DNA from 4 places in the Pseudomonas sp. PvP027 genome. Region 2 is predicted to be linked to each of the others. Evidence: predicted binding sites of a transcription regulator. Region 2 holds the regulator's gene; each other region holds the start of a gene.

Region 1 (4,187 bases), 4.3 Mb from region 2:
AGCTCGGCTTGACTGCACCCGGACAAGTGACATTGTTGCGTTGTCAGCAACTGATCGAGTTGGCCGACGCGGTGCCGCTGGCGGCCGATACGCACGTCGACGAGCCACGCGGCATGCTGCGCATCGCCTGTTCGCAGTCACTGGCCCTGGCCGTTCTGGCGCCAGCGGTGACGGCTTACCTGCAACGTTATCCCGGTACCTCGGCAGACCTGCTCATCGGCAACGAGGCCGTGGATCTGGTCAGCGAGCGAATCGATCTGGCGATCCGCATCACCAATCAGCTGGACCCTAATGTAGTTGCCCGTCCGCTGGGGCAGTGCGCTTCGCTGGTGTGTGCTTCTCCAGCCTATCTCGCTGTGCACGGCACACCGATCAGGCCACAGGAACTGCCTGCCCACAACTGCCTGACCTATTCGTACTTCGGCAAAAGCCTGTGGGAGTTCACCCATCAGCAACTGCCGCTCAGTGTGCCGGTCGGCGGCAACCTCAGTGCCAACGATTCAGTGGTGCTGCTGGAGGCCGCAGTGGCTGGAGCCGGCATCAGCCTGCAGCCGGTGCATTCGGCGGCGCCGCTGATTGCGAGCGGCAAGCTGATCGCCCTGATGCCGGAGTACCAGCCACGGGCTCTGGGGATACACGCCATCTACACCTCAAGGCACCATCAGTCGGCAACGCTGCGCACTTTTCTGACTTTTTTGACTGAGTGGTTTGAGAGGGAGGGCGCAGAGCCCTGAGACAAGATCACCTACTGCGGACAGGACGCAGAGCGTCCGGAACGGCATGCCCACGCGGAGCATGGGCACGATGAAGGGCATCCAGACACCTATCGTTCCCATGCTCCAGCGTGGGAATGCCCTGGGTAACGCTCCGCGCCACAGATCTGCACTGCGTACGCAGAGCATGGGCACGATAGGGGTGTGCGGATACCTAGCGTTTCTCACGCTCCGCGTATGCATTATCAGGTCTTGAACTTGCGCACCAGACCGTCCAGTTCGCTGGACAGGATCTCCAGACTTCTGGAATCCGCGCGGGCCGAGTCCGAGAGTTCGGCGATCAACTGCGCATCGCCATGGATCTGGCTGATGTGCCGGTTGATGTCTTCGGCCACCTGATGCTGTTCCTCGGCGGCGGTTGCGATCTGGGTGTTCATGTCGCGAATCACATCCACTGACTCGCGGATTTGCCCGAAGCTGCTGCGTGCCTGCCCGATCTTGGTCACCGATTGCTGCGAGACGTCGAGGCTGGCATGCATCTGCTGCGCCACCGACGCCGTGCGTTTGGCCAGGTTGCCCAGCAGGTTGTCGATTTCGGCGGTCGAGTCCGACGTACGCTTGGCCAGTGCGCGGACTTCGTCGGCTACGACGGCGAAGCCGCGACCCTGTTCGCCTGCACGTGCTGCCTCGATGGCGGCGTTGAGCGCCAGCAGGTTGGTCTGCTCGGCAATCGAGCGGATGGTGTTGAGAATCGACTGAATGCCTGCGCTGTCCTTTTCCAGTTGTGTCATGTCCTTGGCCGAGCGGGTGAGTTCCTCGCTGAGCTGGTCGACGCTGCGCACCGCATCGTCGATCTGACGCTGACCTTCACGCGCCTGTTGCTGACCGTTGTCGGCCGAGTCGGCGGCCTGGCTGCAGGAGCGGGCGACTTCATTGGAAGTGGCGACCATTTCATGAAACGCCGTGGAGACCATGTCCACTGCTTCGCGCTGCCGGCCAGCGGCTTCGGCCATGTCGTTGGAGACACGTGTCGAGCTGTGTGAGGCTTCGAGAATCTTCCCCGCGGCCTGGCCGATGTGCTGGATCAGGCTGCGAATCGCAGTCAGGAACTTGTTGAACCAGCCTGCCAGTTGCGCGGTTTCATCCTTGCCGCGCACGGCGAGGTTCTGGGTCAGGTCGCCTTCGCCACCGGCAATGCCTTCCAGCCCGCTGGAAACGCTGTGGATCGGGCGCACGATGACGCTGGCGAAACTGGCACCGACGATGGCGAAAACCAGCGCCAGCACGGCAGCGATGATGCCGATCAACCAGGTCAGGCGGGTGGCCGAAGCCATCACTTCGTCCTGTTTGATCAGGCCGATGAAGTTCCAGCCCAGCTGCTCGGATGAGTACACATTGGCCATGTAACGCTCGCCGTTGAGTGTGACCTCGACCAGACCACTGGCAGTTTTGGCCAGCTCGCTGAAGCCGTCGCCCAGCTCACCCAGTTTCTTGAAGTTATGCTCGGGCTGCTTGGGATCGACCAGCACGGTGCCGTTCTTTTCCATCAGCATCAGATAGCCGCTTTCGCCCAGTTTGATCTGCTTGACGATGTTGGTCAGTTGCTTGAGCGATACGTCGATATTGACCACGCCGCCAGGGTTGCCCAGCTTGTTGGGGATCGCCCGGATGGTGCTGACCAGCACAGCGTCGTCGTTGGCCCAGTAATAGGCATCGCTGCGCACGGTCTTGCCGGCATTGGCCATCGCCGTCTTGTACCACGGCCGCACACGCGGGTCGTAGTTGCTCATTTTCGGGTCTTCCGGCGTCATGATGTAGCTGCCGTTGATCAGACCATAAGAGACGTAGGAGTAGGCTGGGTGAGCCTTGGCGATACTGGCGAACAGCTCGGTCGCCTGCCTGTCATTCTCGGACTGCGCGGTAGGCGTCGCACCCATGTAGTTGCGGAAATCATCGCTCGCCCCGGCGATCAGCGGGTGCGCCGCGATGTAATTGACGTTCTGCGTAATACCGTCGAAAAACAGCTGCATGGCATTGTCGACCTGGCGAATTTCTCGCGCGCTGCTGTCCGCGAAATCACTGGTCGCCTTGTCACGCAGGTTTACGATCACGATGGCGGCGACGACTAGTATGGGCAAGCACGCAATGACTGCGAACGCCCACGTCAATTTCTGTTTGATATTCATTTGAGCTCCGGGATGTCCGTTACTGCCGCAAGTGTTGGGCGCTGCATGTATGCAGTCTGCGACCCGGGGCATTGAGCTGAGGGTCACTCTTATGGTCTACCAAGAGGTCAACGGCTTTTTGCCGGCATTCTTTAACTGGCTTGGCGGTAACAGACACTTGTTGTCGTTTATGAGCACGACACGACCTTTGCTCAGTAACGCAGTAACCCGGGGTTCATAAATAGCGCCCTCCAAACTCGGTCATGGCATCCAGCATCGCATCCTTGAAGTAAGCCAGTGAAGCCCGATCAAAGAGAATCTGGAAACAGGGTTCGGTCTGCACGCCGAGGTTGATGACGATCACATTGATGCGCGCCGCCGAGGTCTGCGCCACCGAGCCGGCTGCAAAAGCCTCCGGGCGCAGATCCACGCCACACAGCTTGGACATTACCCGGGAGATGCAAGCGCCACTCAGTTGCAGCCAGGCATGGCTGTCTTCGCGAGGCAGCAGGTAATTGGCGCTGTGGTCCAGCTCCCAGCGAGCTTCTTCATCGGCAATGCGCTGCCCGTTATCAAGCGGGCTGCCCAGCAGCAGGAATTCGGTCTGCGAAAGGCGTGCGACATGGCTGCCGTCCGCCTGCGTGACGGCGCTGTTCGGTGCGTCGGGCAGGTTGAAACCGCGTGCCGTCAGGTATTCAGCGCTTTGCGTACCACGAAATCCCACGCGTGGCCGATCGGTGAGGTCTTGCAGTGTGCACAAGGCGCGCGCGTTGGCGCCGACAGGGCGGTCCTGGATAAGGCTGGTCATGGGTCAGAGCTCCTGGCGCTGGTTTTCAGGGTCGAAGAAGGGCAGTTTCACGACGGTGGCCTGAACCACCACACCGTCTTCGACGCGGATCGGAATCTGCTGGCCGGGAGTGCTCTGGTCGAACGCGGCATAGGCCATGCCGATGATCATGCCCAGAGTCGAGGAGTACTCGCAGGACGTCACGTTGCCACTGATGTCCGGGCCCTTGAGCACCAGATGGCCCTCAAGTGGCAGCGGGCTGGCCTTGGGCAGGGTGAAGCCAACCAGTTTGCGCTTTTGCGGCTGAGCCTCGAGGATGTCCACCGAGCGGCGACCAACAAAGAAAGGCTTGCTCCGGCTGACGGCCCAACCCATATCGATCTCTGCCGGATGGGTCATGCCGTCGGTATCCTGGCTGATGATGACGTGACCTTTTTCCAGACGTAACAGACGTTGCGTCTCGACGCCGAACGGACGCATGTCGAATGCCTTGCCAGCCTCGACAAGCGCATCCCAGAGTCT
Region 2 (4,187 bases):
ACCACCCTGGCCAAACTGGCAGCACGTTACGTGTTGAAGTACGGTCCGCAGAATATCGCACTGGTCAGCATGGACAGTTTCCGTATCGGCGCGCAGGAGCAGCTCAAGACCCTTGGGCGCATCCTCAACGTTCCGGTCACCCATGTCGATCCCGGCCAGTCTCTGGTTCAGGCGCTGGAACCGCTGCTGCGCAAGCGCGTGGTGCTGATTGATACCGCCGGGCTGCAGGCCAGTGATCCTGCGCTGCGCATGCAGCTGGAAAGCCTCGCCGGTCGCGGCATCAAGTCGCGCAACTATCTGGTACTGGCAACCACCAGCCAGAAGCAGGTGCTGACGGCCGCGTATCACAGTTACAAGCGTTGTGGCCTGGCCGGATGCATTCTGACCAAGCTTGATGAAACTGCCAGCCTTGGTGAAGTCCTGAGCCTGGCGATCAGTCACGAACTACCTGTGGCCTACCTCACGGACGGACCACGCATTCCTGATGACCTGCATACTCCGCGTCGTCATCAGTTGGTAAGCCGCGCTGTGAGTGTGCAGATGCAGGACGAGCCTAGCGAAGAAGCAATGGCTGATATGTTTGCTGACCTCTATCACACCCCTGGCAAGAGAGTGGGTTAAGTGATGGATATTATTGGAATGTCCCTGCGTCAACGGTCTGCCATGCAGTGTTCATTTGCGCATGTGCAGCCCTCGATGTGGTTTCGGTCTACGCAAGACAAGGTAAAGAAATAACATGGGCAGCATGCATCCCGTACAGGTTATCGCTGTGACCGGTGGCAAAGGTGGCGTCGGTAAGACTAACGTGTCAGTGAACCTTTCACTGGCCCTCGCCGAGCTTGGCCGTCGCGTCATGCTGCTGGACGCCGATCTGGGTCTGGCCAATGTCGACGTGCTGCTTGGGCTGACGCCCAAACGCACACTTGCCGATGTCATCGAGGGGCGTTGTGAGTTGCGCGACGTGCTGCTGCAGGGGCCGGGCGGGGTTCGAATCGTACCCGCTGCTTCCGGCACCCAGAGCATGGTGCATCTTTCGCCCGCCCAGCATGCCGGCCTGATCCAGGCGTTCAGCGAGATTGGCGACAACCTCGATGTGCTGGTGATCGATACGGCCGCCGGTATCGGCGAGTCGGTGGTCAGCTTCGTGCGCGCCGCTCAGGAAGTGCTGCTGGTAGTGTGCGACGAGCCCACGTCGATCACCGATGCCTACGCCCTGATCAAACTGCTCAATCGCGACTACGGCATGAACCGCTTCCGGGTGCTGGCCAACATGGCACAGAGCCCGCAGGAAGGGCGCAACCTGTTCGCCAAGCTGACCAAAGTGACGGATCGTTTTCTCGATGTTGCGCTTCAGTATGTAGGTGCCGTGCCGTACGACGAATGCGTACGCAAGGCGGTACAGAAACAGCGCGCCGTTTACGAAGCATTCCCGCGTTCCAAATGTGCACTGGCCTTCAAGGCCATTGCCCAGAAGGTTGATACCTGGCCGTTGCCAGCCAACCCGCGGGGTCATCTCGAGTTCTTCGTTGAGCGACTCGTTCACCAGACCAGTGCAGGGCCTGTGCAATGACTGCGAGCGGCTACCAGATGTACAGCAAGGCGTCCCGTAATTCGCAATACGAGTTGATCGAGCGCTATGCGCCTTTGGTCAAGCGTATCGCTTATCATCTGCTGGCGCGCCTGCCGGCCAGCGTACAGGTCGAGGATCTGATCCAGGCCGGTATGATCGGCCTGCTTGAAGTCTCCACCAAGTATGATTCCACCAAGGGCGCGAGTTTCGAGACCTATGCCGGTATTCGCATCCGTGGTGCGATGCTCGATGAAGTGCGCAAGGGTGACTGGGCGCCACGCTCGGTACACCGCAATACGCGCATGGTCAGTGACGCAATTCGGGCAATTGAAGCTAAAACCGGCCGTGACGCTAAAGATCACGAGGTTGCGGCCGAACTCCAGTTGAGTCTCGATGATTACTACGGGATTTTGAATGACACCTTGGGCAGCCGCCTCTTCAGTTTCGACGACCTGCTGCAGGACGGCGATCATGAAGGGCTGCACGAGGATGGCGCAAGCGGTTCGCTTGAGCCGTCGCGCGACCTGGAAGACGAGCGCTTCCAGGCTGCGTTGGCCGATGCAATTGCCAATCTGCCAGAGCGCGAGCGTCTGGTGTTGGCGCTGTACTACGACGAAGAGCTGAACCTCAAGGAAATCGGAGAGGTTCTTGGGGTCAGCGAATCTCGGGTCAGTCAGTTACACAGCCAGTGCGCAGCTCGTTTGCGAGGGCGTTTGGGGGAGTGGCGAGCGCGTTGACAGGCAACGTGCGGTCTATGGCCGCGCGTTGACTGCAAGCCGGCTGTGCAGAGCGTTACGTGGTAACAGGATGGACCCGTCGGAAGCCTGTCAGGCATTGCCTTGATGGGCTTGTTTCTCAGGTCCTTGCCTGTTGTTGTGCCAAGCCCGTCGTCGTTTCGTACAGCCGGGGGTGTGCTGTGCCAGTATTGAGTGAACAGCGTGTTCAGGTGCTGAACGCGTTAAAGACTGCTTGGAGGTCGAATTGGACAAGAACATGAAAATCCTCATCGTTGATGACTTCTCAACGATGCGGCGGATCATCAAGAACCTTTTGCGTGATCTGGGGTTTACCAACACATCGGAAGCGGATGATGGTCTGACCGCATTGCCGATGCTGCAGAGCGGTGCCTTTGACTTTCTGGTGACGGACTGGAACATGCCTGGCATGTCCGGTATCGATCTGCTGCGCGAAGTCCGCAAGGACGAACGCCTCAAGAGCCTTCCCGTGCTGATGGTCACTGCCGAAGCCAAGCGTGAGCAGATCATTGAAGCTGCCCAGGCCGGGGTGAACGGTTATGTAGTCAAGCCATTCACCGCCCAAGCCCTGAAAGACAAGATCGACAAGATCTTTGAACGCGTCAATAGCTGATGCAAGCCGCGAGGGCGCTATGGATAACAATGATTCGATGGCCGACTTTGAGTCGACCTTAAAGAGACACGCGCAGGAACTTGTCACCAGCCTTGAAAAAGGTCGTTTCGGCGACGCTGTGCAACTGATCCACGAACTCAACCAGACACGCGACCGCGGCCTTTATCAGGAAGTGGGCAAGCTGACTCGTGAGCTGCACAGTGCAATCGTGAACTTTCACATTGATCCGCACATGCCTCAGGCCGAGGAGGTGTCGCAGATCACGGATGCTACCGAACGCCTGTCGTATGTGGTGAGGCTGACCGAGAATGCGGCCAACCGCACCATGGACCTGGTGGAGGAAAGCACGCCGGTCATGAACGGCCTGAGTTCCGACGCCAAGGCGTTGAGCGACGACTGGGGACGTTTCATGCGCCGCGAAATCGGTGCCGAAGAGTTCCGCGAGCTGGCCAAGCGGGTCGATGGTTTTTTGACGCGTACCGAAAAGGAGACCCATCAGGTTTCCGCACATCTCAACGACATTCTGCTCGCCCAGGATTACCAGGACCTTACCGGTCAGGTCATCAAGCGCGTGACACAACTGGTCACCGAGGTCGAGAGCAATCTGCTCAAACTGGTGCTCATGGCCAGCCATGTCGATCGCTTCGCAGGCATCGAACATGACGAAGAATCCATCCTCGCTGAAAAAGATCCTAAAAAACATCTCGCTCAGGGTGAAGGTCCGCAGATTCATGCCGATAAACGTGAAGACGTCGTATCCGGACAGGATGATGTAGACGATCTGCTATCGAGCCTCGGCTTCTAAGGTCTGTTGACGGTTAATTTTAGGGAGCACCCCATGAGCTTCGGCGCCGATGAAGAAATCCTTCAGGATTTTCTGGTAGAGGCCGGCGAAATTCTGGAGCAGTTGTCAGAGCAATTGGTCGAGCTGGAAAGCCGACCGGATGATGCTGATCTGCTCAATGCAATTTTTCGCGGTTTTCACACTGTAAAAGGGGGCGCCGGCTTCCTCCAGCTCCATGAGCTGGTGGAGTGCTGCCACATCGCCGAAAACGTGTTCGACATCCTGCGCAAGGGTGAGCGTCGCGTTGATTCCGAACTGATGGACGTGGTCCTTGAAGCACTGGACACCGTCAACAGCATGTTCGGTCAAGTACGTGAACGGACTGACGTGACTCCGGCGACGCCAGAACTGCTGGCCGCGCTGGCGCGTCTGGCCGAGCCACAATCCGCCGACGAGGTCGCGGCT
Region 3 (4,187 bases), 3.3 Mb from region 2:
TAACGGGATTCGAACAGCCAGCCTCTGGTGGCGCGTGCGCGTACCGCCAATTGCGCCCGTAGCGTGATCAGCCGCGGTGACATGCCTAGCTGACCTGCGCCGAACTCTTCGTTGAGCAGGGTGCGGATTTCGTTGTTGCTCAGTTTTTCCAGCACTTGGCGCAGGGCATCCGGTTGATCGGCACGCACAGTGATGTCGAGGGTGTCAGCCGCGACCGGCTGATAGACCGGAGCGAATGTCTGGAGTGTGCGGCCCTCGGCATCTACCAGGACCAGCGCGCGATTGCTCGGCCAGCCACGGTCCTGGCTCAGCAGCTCCAGTTGAAGCGGTGCCGCCGCGTTTACATCGTTGGCTTCCAGTTGCTCTATGAAACGATTGATCTCCTGGTCCAGTTTGAAGCGGCGCGCCGTGTCCTCAAGCAATGCCGGAGGGCGACGCTGATCGGTGAGTGCCTCGCGCATCACCGATTCAGGCGTGTTGCTGACGTTGACGATGCGCCTGGCGGTGCTGTCGGAAAACGTTTCGCTGGAATAGCCCAGCCGTCGAAACAAGGTCAGACCTTCCATCTCCAGCGGCTGATCGAGCTCATGCAGCCATGCTCCCGCGCCGTTGTGTCGCAAGGCGGGCTGGTAGCTGTCCGCGTGGGTCGGATGCTCGATCAGGTAACCGTCGCCGTTGGCGGCAGAGCTGACCGAATAGGTGCGTCCTTCAAGTGGTAACCATTGTTTGCCTTGCCATGTGTACAGGCCCTTAGCGTCGGGCTGCAGCCCCTTGGGCAGGACGATGTCATGGGCAAAGGGTGTCAGGTCAGGCTTCCACAGGCGGGTTGTGCCACCCGGTAAATCCACAGGCTTGAGGCTGGTCACGAACTCGGGCGCCTGTACCGCGGGGATGCCTGCTGCGCCTGTCGCTGCGGCGCCAAGCGCCGATATCAGCGCAACGTTCTCGAGCACATCGAACAGGTAGGCGAACGCTTGCCGTTTCTCGTCCTTGGCCCAGCTCTCCACGCCTTCGTACACTTCGTGAGCCAGCTGAATGGCGGTAACGGCCATCATCACCTCGCCCAATACCGGAACGACGAAGCCTGCGATATTCAGGACATTGAAGGCGGTGTCCATGAAGTACTGCACGCGCTCATCGAAGGTCTTCTGGTCCTGCGCCGCGGTAGGTACACCATGAAACAGTGCGTCGTCGCGCAAGGCTGCGCGTTTGCGCTCGTACAGGTTGTCCAGCAGTGGACCTTGCAGCACGCTTTCTCTCAGGTCGAGTCGGGCGTTTCGGTCGGCTTCACGCTCCAGCCACTGACGCTCGAAAATGCCGCCTTTCTTGACTTTGGGGTGCAGGCGTTCAGACAACTTTTCAAACAAGGCACTTCTATGGCGCGCCGGTATGAAGCGCATGAAGAAGTTCAGGTAGCCGTTGATGAACATCCGGTCGCGCAATGCATTTATGAACACTTCGACCGAGTCGTATTCCTTCAGCGGCGCAACGGGATCATCCGGGATATACACCACAATCCGTTCTGCCTGAGTAGCAGTATCCCGATCCTTGCCAATAACCAGAATACCGGTTAGTTCGATATCACCCAGGCACAGTACGCTGCAGTTGACCGGCCTGTTATCGAGCCGGACATGTTGTTTGCCATCGAGAATGTCCAGAACGGCGCCTTGCAACGCCGGGCTGACCTGTTGTTGCAGGGATGCAATCTGTAACTGCAGCCGGATCGACGATGATTCCAGTTGCATGAAGCTCTGACTCAGTCTAGATGCCGCAGCGTCTGCAGTTTCCTCGGGTGTCAAAGGTGTGCTGAAGACGGACTGAAGATGCGCCTGGTATCGGCCGCCCAGGTCCAGCTCACGGCACAGCGCTGCAAAATCGGTCGGTGAAATGGGCAAGGACTTGCCGGTGATCTGTTGGCCGAGGATTTCAAAGGAAGAAAACACCTGGGCCTTGATGCCGGTGCTGGAGTCCATTGCGCCCGGTGCTGTTTCCCAGGCTTCGAAATTCTGCAGCGCTGCCTTGAGCAGGCTTTGGGTTGCGGCCCTCAGGGCAATGTTGGCCTGTGTTACCGGGTCTCTGGATGCCGTATTGAACGATTGGTCGACTCGCGCACGACTGGCGTGGAACAGCCAGGTGTCGGCAACGTCCACCTCCAGCCCGAAGCGATCCTTGATGGCGGCTGTCAGCAGGGGGCTTGCGAAGTCCTCCAGCGTCGACAGGCGATCCAGCGTCGGGCGTACCTGTTGCTCGTGGTCGCGGTGCTCGGCATACAGGCGCTGCAGCTCGGCGACTTGAGCAGGGCTGGACGTGCGTGCGCTCGCCAGCCATTGCACGGGCCGGCGCGAAGCCTTGCGCAAGGCTGCATGAGTTGCCGGCTCAGCTTGAAGCAGCCACGCGGGGGATTTGTCTTTTATCAGTTGCAGATGCGGGAGCGCAGGCGCCTTGCCCGACGGAGATAGATCCAGCATTTAAGTGCCTTGTCGTGAATGAACAGGCGACAAAGCTTACGGCCGCGACTTGCCGTTCAAGTGTTAACTATCTATGTACGCTTGCTGTTTCTGAAGGCCGTTGCTCAAGTAGTGGTGACGATGGCCGACAAGACATGAAGAGGGCAAAAGAGCGATGGTCGATAGCGGCCGTGACTTCGTTCTGTATTACCCATGTAACGTTTGACGGCTGGGCTATACTCACGCCGTTTGGACCGTTCGTCGGTCCGCTTCTTGAACACGGCCCGACGCCGTCGTTGAACTCTTGAGGGCTGACTGTGAAGAACTGGACCTTGCGCCAACGGATTCTGGCGAGTTTCGCCGTCATCATCGCAATCATGCTACTGATGGTCGTTGTATCTTATTCACGGTTGTTGTCCATCGAGTCCAGCGAGGAAGATGTTCGTCTCGATGCGTTGCCCGGTGTCTACTACAGCACCCTGGTGCGCAGTGCCTGGGGCGAGAGTTACATCCGCACGCTGGAGCTGATTGCCGAAGGGCAGGGGCGGCCGCTGACCAAGCAGGAACGAGACCAGTTTCAGGGTTTTGACGAAAACCTGCAGGCACAGATGGACGGCTACAAGAAGTCTATCTTCGATGATTCAGACAGAGACAGCTTCGCGCTTTTCGAAAAGCGCCGCGAAGCCTATTCGCGCATGCTCGCCGAGGTTCACGCCAAGTACGATCGCGGCGACTACGCAGGTGCGCGCGCCGAGTTCTATGGCGAAGTCAACCCGGTCTGGCTCGCGGGCCGCAAGCAGCTCAATGAGCTCATCGTGGCCAATAAACAGCTGGCGGATCAGGCCACCACCAATATCGTCAATGCTGTGCTGGGTGCCAAGGTCAGCATGGTGCTTTCTCTGCTGATCGCTATCATGGCGGCAGCTGCATGCGGGCTGTTGCTGATGCGCTCGATCATGGCCCCGATGCAACTGATCGTGGGTATCCTGGACGTCATGCGCAAGGGGGATTTGAGTACCCGTCTGAGCCTGTCGCGCAAGGACGAGTTCAATGCGGTCGAGACCGGCTTCAACGACATGGTCACCGAGCTCACCGCGCTGGTTGCGCAGGCGCAGCGCTCTTCGGTGCAGGTCACTACCTCGGTCACCGAGATCGCCGCAACGTCCCGCCAGCAGCAGGCTACTGCCACCGAGACCGCTGCAACCACCACCGAGATCGGCGCCACGTCGCGGGAAATCGCTGCCACCTCGCGGGATCTGGTGCGGACCATGACCGAAGTCACCTCGGCGGCCGATCAGGCGTCGGTTCTCGCCGGTTCCGGCCAGCAGGGGCTGGCACGCATGGAAGACACCATGCATCAGGTGATGGGCGCTGCCAATCTGGTCAACGCCAAGCTGGCGATCCTCAACGAGAAGGCCGGTAACATCAATCAGGTCGTCGTCACCATCGTCAAGGTCGCCGACCAGACCAACCTGCTGTCGCTCAATGCCGCCATCGAGGCCGAGAAGGCGGGTGAGTACGGTCGCGGGTTTGCAGTGGTTGCCACCGAGGTGCGTCGCCTTGCCGACCAGACTGCCGTCGCCACTTATGACATCGAGCAGATGGTGCGGGAAATCCAGTCGGCGGTGTCTGCTGGCGTGATGGGCATGGACAAGTTTTCCGAAGAGGTGCGCCGCGGCATGTTCGAGGTCACTCAGGTCGGCGAGCAATTGTCGCAGATCATTCATCAGGTTCAGGCAC
Region 4 (4,187 bases), 4.3 Mb from region 2:
CACCGGGCTGGGTGTGAAAGGCATTGCCGAGCGGCGCTTTGCCAGTTAACCCACCAACAGACCGAACCTGAACGTTAAGGACGACTGAACCCTTTCTCGCTGGGGCGTGCGCGACACGCCTGGAGATTTCCCATGCCAAATAACAAGAATGCATCGCTGGGCAAGATTCATCGTTTTTCGTGGGTGTCGTTGCTGGTCTGCTGGATGATCTGGATTTTGAACGCCTACGATCGCGAGATCGTCTTGCGCCTGGGGCCGACGATTTCCAAGCATTTCGACCTGTCTGCGGATCAGTGGGGGACGGTGGCAACGGTGGTCATGCTGGCACTGGCCGTTCTCGATATTCCCGGCTCTATCTGGAGTGATCGCTACGGCGGTGGGTGGAAGAGGGCGCGCTTTCAGGTGCCGCTGGTACTGGGTTACACCGCGCTGTCGTTTCTGTCGGGCTTCAAGGCATTGAGTGGCAGCCTGGCCAGTTTCATCGCCTTGCGCGTCGGGGTGAATCTGGGCGCTGGCTGGGGCGAGCCTGTCGGTGTCAGCAATACTGCCGAGTGGTGGCCAGTAGAACGTCGCGGTTTTGCTCTGGGCGCGCACCATACCGGTTACCCCATCGGCGCGATGCTCAGCGGCATTGTCGCCAGTTTCGTGATCAGCACTTACGGAGAGGAAAACTGGCGTTATGTATTCTTCTTCGCCTTCGTCGTAGCGCTGCCGCTGATGATTTTCTGGGCACGCTACTCGACGGCCGAGCGCATCACTCAACTGTACGTGGACATCGCTGCCAAAGGCATGACCCCGCCGGACAGCACGCCGTCGACCAACGTAAAAGGCCAGGTCTGGAAGTCGGTGAAGGCAACCCTGAGCAACCGCAACATCGCCCTGACTGCCGGTAACACCATGCTCACCCAAGTGGTGTACATGGGCGTCAACATTGTCCTGCCAGCCTATCTGTACAACATCCTCAACCTGTCGCTGGCCGAGTCGGCGGGAATGAGCGTGGTGTTCACCCTGACCGGCATCCTCGGGCAATTGATCTGGCCATCGCTGTCGGACATCATCGGTCGGCGCATCACATTGATCATCTGCGGCATATGGATGGCGGTCAGCGTCGGGGCCTTTTACTTCGCCAACACCATCCTGATCGTCATCGCCGTGCAGTTGCTGTTCGGCCTGGTCGCCAATGCTGTCTGGCCCATCTACTACGCGGTCGCTTCCGACTCGGCGCAACCTTCGGCGACATCCACAGCCAACGGGATCATCACCACAGCGATGTTCATCGGCGGCGGTATCGCCCCGGTGCTGATGGGAACGCTGATTTCCATGGGCGGTGGCTGGACCAGCCTCAGCGGCTATACCGTGTGCTTTTTCGTAATGGCCGGTTGCGCATTGGGCGGGGCGTTCCTGCAGCTGTTTTCTCACCGTCCAGAGTTGCTGACGGTGCAGCGGAGCGTGTGAGGACGGGCAGTGATGTCACTTGGTTTTGATCTGAAATAGCCGTAAGCCGCTCTGTAGGGATGCTCGGTATCTGGACTAATGCGTCAGCCTGCGGGGACCGGAAAGACAGCGTAAGCGCTCAAAATCTGTCCCCGTATCAACCGGAAAACTTCACTTTAAAAGGGGTCGCAAGCGCTTTTCGGGCCGGTAAACCGATTCAATAGCGAAGATAAAGTATGACTTTTCCCTCCATTACTTGCTATTCAGCGACATCTGAGCTGTCGCAATCAGAACATACCTTGACTAACACAGGCAAAAAATCGACGTCAGAAATCTTCGGGCGTCAAGTTTTTCGAGTTGTATAGAGTATTGAATGCCAAGTGTAATAAAAATTTTTTATCCTTAAATATCATTGCCTTAGCTTGGTTTAGAGCCTTTATTCAGGTTTTGTAAGCTTATAGCTTCTAAAGTTACTGAGCTGGCGGGCGACATGAGTACTATCTCAATGACATCAATCATAAAAGTTGGTTCAGCCCATTTTTACGAGTGATAGCGCCCACCATGCAAGCCACGGAATGGCTAGTTCAGGACCGACATCATGTTCAGCAAACTCAGCATCTCGCAAAAGCTTTACTTCAGCTTTGCCGCGATCATCGTGCTTATCGTCGTCCTTGTCGCGAGTGCTTACAGAGGTTTCGAGCAGGTCGAAGAGGCTACAAACAGCAATGTTCATACGTACCAGGTGCTGAGCGAAGCGCAACTTGCCCTTGAACAGCTGATCAATATCGAGACCGGGATGCGAGGCTTTGTCATCGCTTCGAAGGATGCGTTCCTGGAGCCATTGGTGGCGGGGGAGAGGCGTTTCAACGAAGAACTCGATTCGCTCAAGCGCCTGACAGCTGACAATGCGGAGCAGCAGCGCCGCCTGGCCGCTCTGGGTGATACCCAGAAGCGCTGGCTCGATGAAGATATCAATCCGATCATCGCCCTGCGCCGCGATCTGACTGCACGCAATATGCCTGATGATGAGCTGGATGCACGCATCACCTCGGGGGCCGACAAAGCCAAGATGGACAGCATGCGTGCTCTGCTCGCTGAAATCAGCGGTACTGAGCAAAAGTTGCTGGTTCAGCGCAGTCAGGAAATGTCCGATGCCAAGCGGTTTGCGATCATGATTCTGATGTGCGGCGGCCTGGCCGCGGCTGTTCTTGCGATGATCCTTGCCGCTGTATTGGGGCGCAGCACCACGGCGCGCTTGCAACTGGCCATTGATGCCGCAACGGCAATTGCCAATGGCAAGCTGGACACTGTGATCGACACCAGCAGTCACGATGAACTGCCGAAAGCCTTTGATCGTATGCAGAATCGCCTGCGCGAGATGATTCAACAGATCAGCCAGGCCGCCAATCAACTGGTCGTCGCCGTGCAACAGATTTCCGGTGCTTCCGAACAGCTGTCCGGTGCTATCCAGGAACAGTCGACGTCCGCCTCGGCGATGGCGGCTACTATCGAAGAACTGACCGTCAGCATCCATCACGTTTCCGAAAACGCCGATGAGGCGCATGAACTCGCCAGCCGCTCAGGGCAGCAGTCGAAGGACGGTGCGCAGGTCATCGAAAATACCCTGTCCAGCATGAATGGCATCGCCCGGACAGTGCAGCTGTCTTCTACTCAGGTCGCAGGACTGGGTCAGCACTCCGAGCACATTTCGTCGATCGTCAGCGTGATTCAGGGCATTGCCGATCAGACCAACCTGCTGGCCCTCAACGCTGCCATCGAGGCGGCGCGTGCCGGTGAACAGGGACGTGGCTTCGCAGTGGTTGCCGACGAAGTACGCCTGCTGGCGCAGAACACCGGCAAGTCCACCAAGGAAATCGCCGGGATGATCGATAAAATTCAGGCGGGCGTACGGGAAACCGTCGAGAGCATGCGCAGCGGCGTTCAGGAAGTGAACGAAGGCGTGGAAATGGCGGGCACTGCCGGTCAAGCGATCATTGAGATTCGCGACAGTTCGGGCAAGGTTCTGCAGGTGGTCGACCAGATATCTTTCGCGCTGCGTGAGCAAACCGCCGCCAGCCAGGATGTTGCACGTAACGTCGAGCGCTCTGCGCAAATGGCTGAACAGAACAACATGTCGGTTCAGGAACTGCTCAAGACCAGCGGCGGCCTGAAGATCCTCGCCACCAGCCTGCAGACGGAAGTGGGCAAGTTTCGGCTATAAGGTCTGAAGAAAGCTCGTCAACCCGCTCACGCTGCTGAAAACCCCGGTATTGGTCTATGGCTAATCCCGGGGTTTTTTCTGGCATATTTAAAAAACGCACCTAACCTTTGGTGCCTTGATGACATACCCGTGGAGGTCGTCAGAACCGGTCAAAAGGGGTGCCAAGCGTGATGCCCTGCGGGCTTTCAGGTCGTCCGGCAGGGCAAGGATGAGCAGTACATCGGAATTCATGCAATGAAATGGCAGCGCAGGCTGTCTCAGGACTGATACCTTTTTACGTCAATGCTGAGCCAGAATACTGTCCAGCAGACCCGGGAAACGGCTTTCCAAGACCTGTTTACGCAGCGAGTTCATGTGCGTGGTGCCCACGTTGCGCGTCTGTACAAGCCCGGCATCGCGCAGCACGCGGAAGTGATGGGACATGCTGGATTTGGGACGTCCGCCGTCCAGTTCGCCGCAGGTGGCCTCTGCAACGCCGGCCAGGCAGCGCACGATTCCCATGCGAACGGGATCACTCAAGGCATAGAGCACG

The links. Region 2 encodes FliA, which starts transcription of late flagellar genes. Its sites were predicted from a motif close to CTAAAGTTTNNNNNNNNNNNGCCGNTAA; they were not measured.
Region 1: a site for FliA is predicted at 3,007-3,034, ahead of JOE33_RS03135 (methyl-accepting chemotaxis protein). Genes of this name have one in related genera too.
Region 3: a site for FliA is predicted at 2,572-2,599, ahead of JOE33_RS07785 (methyl-accepting chemotaxis protein). Genes of this name have one in related genera too.
Region 4: a site for FliA is predicted at 1,899-1,926, ahead of JOE33_RS03275 (methyl-accepting chemotaxis protein). Genes of this name have one in related genera too.

The regions. Positions count from the first base shown of each region.
Region 1 covers NZ_JAFIBK010000001.1:818,847-823,033, reverse strand. Annotated here, with positions in the region: gene JOE33_RS03140 (LysR family transcriptional regulator) at 1-734, shown strand, start outside; gene JOE33_RS03135 (methyl-accepting chemotaxis protein) at 959-2,899, opposite strand; gene JOE33_RS03130 (sarcosine oxidase) at 3,114-3,686, opposite strand; gene JOE33_RS03125 (2Fe-2S iron-sulfur cluster-binding protein) at 3,690-4,187, opposite strand, start outside.
Region 2 covers NZ_JAFIBK010000001.1:5,165,350-5,169,536, forward strand. Annotated here, with positions in the region: gene flhF (flagellar biosynthesis protein FlhF) at 1-621, shown strand, start outside; gene fleN (flagellar synthesis regulator FleN) at 737-1,570, shown strand; gene fliA (RNA polymerase sigma factor FliA) at 1,567-2,307, shown strand; gene JOE33_RS22510 (chemotaxis response regulator CheY) at 2,564-2,938, shown strand; gene JOE33_RS22515 (protein phosphatase CheZ) at 2,958-3,743, shown strand; gene JOE33_RS22520 (chemotaxis protein CheA) at 3,777-4,187, shown strand, end outside.
Region 3 covers NZ_JAFIBK010000001.1:1,900,766-1,904,952, reverse strand. Annotated here, with positions in the region: gene JOE33_RS07790 (NEL domain-containing protein) at 1-2,468, opposite strand, end outside; gene JOE33_RS07785 (methyl-accepting chemotaxis protein) at 2,765-4,187, shown strand, end outside.
Region 4 covers NZ_JAFIBK010000001.1:853,134-857,320, reverse strand. Annotated here, with positions in the region: gene JOE33_RS03285 (SMP-30/gluconolactonase/LRE family protein) at 1-49, shown strand, start outside; gene JOE33_RS03280 (MFS transporter) at 133-1,455, shown strand; gene JOE33_RS03275 (methyl-accepting chemotaxis protein) at 2,033-3,655, shown strand; gene JOE33_RS03270 (helix-turn-helix domain-containing protein) at 3,935-4,187, opposite strand, start outside.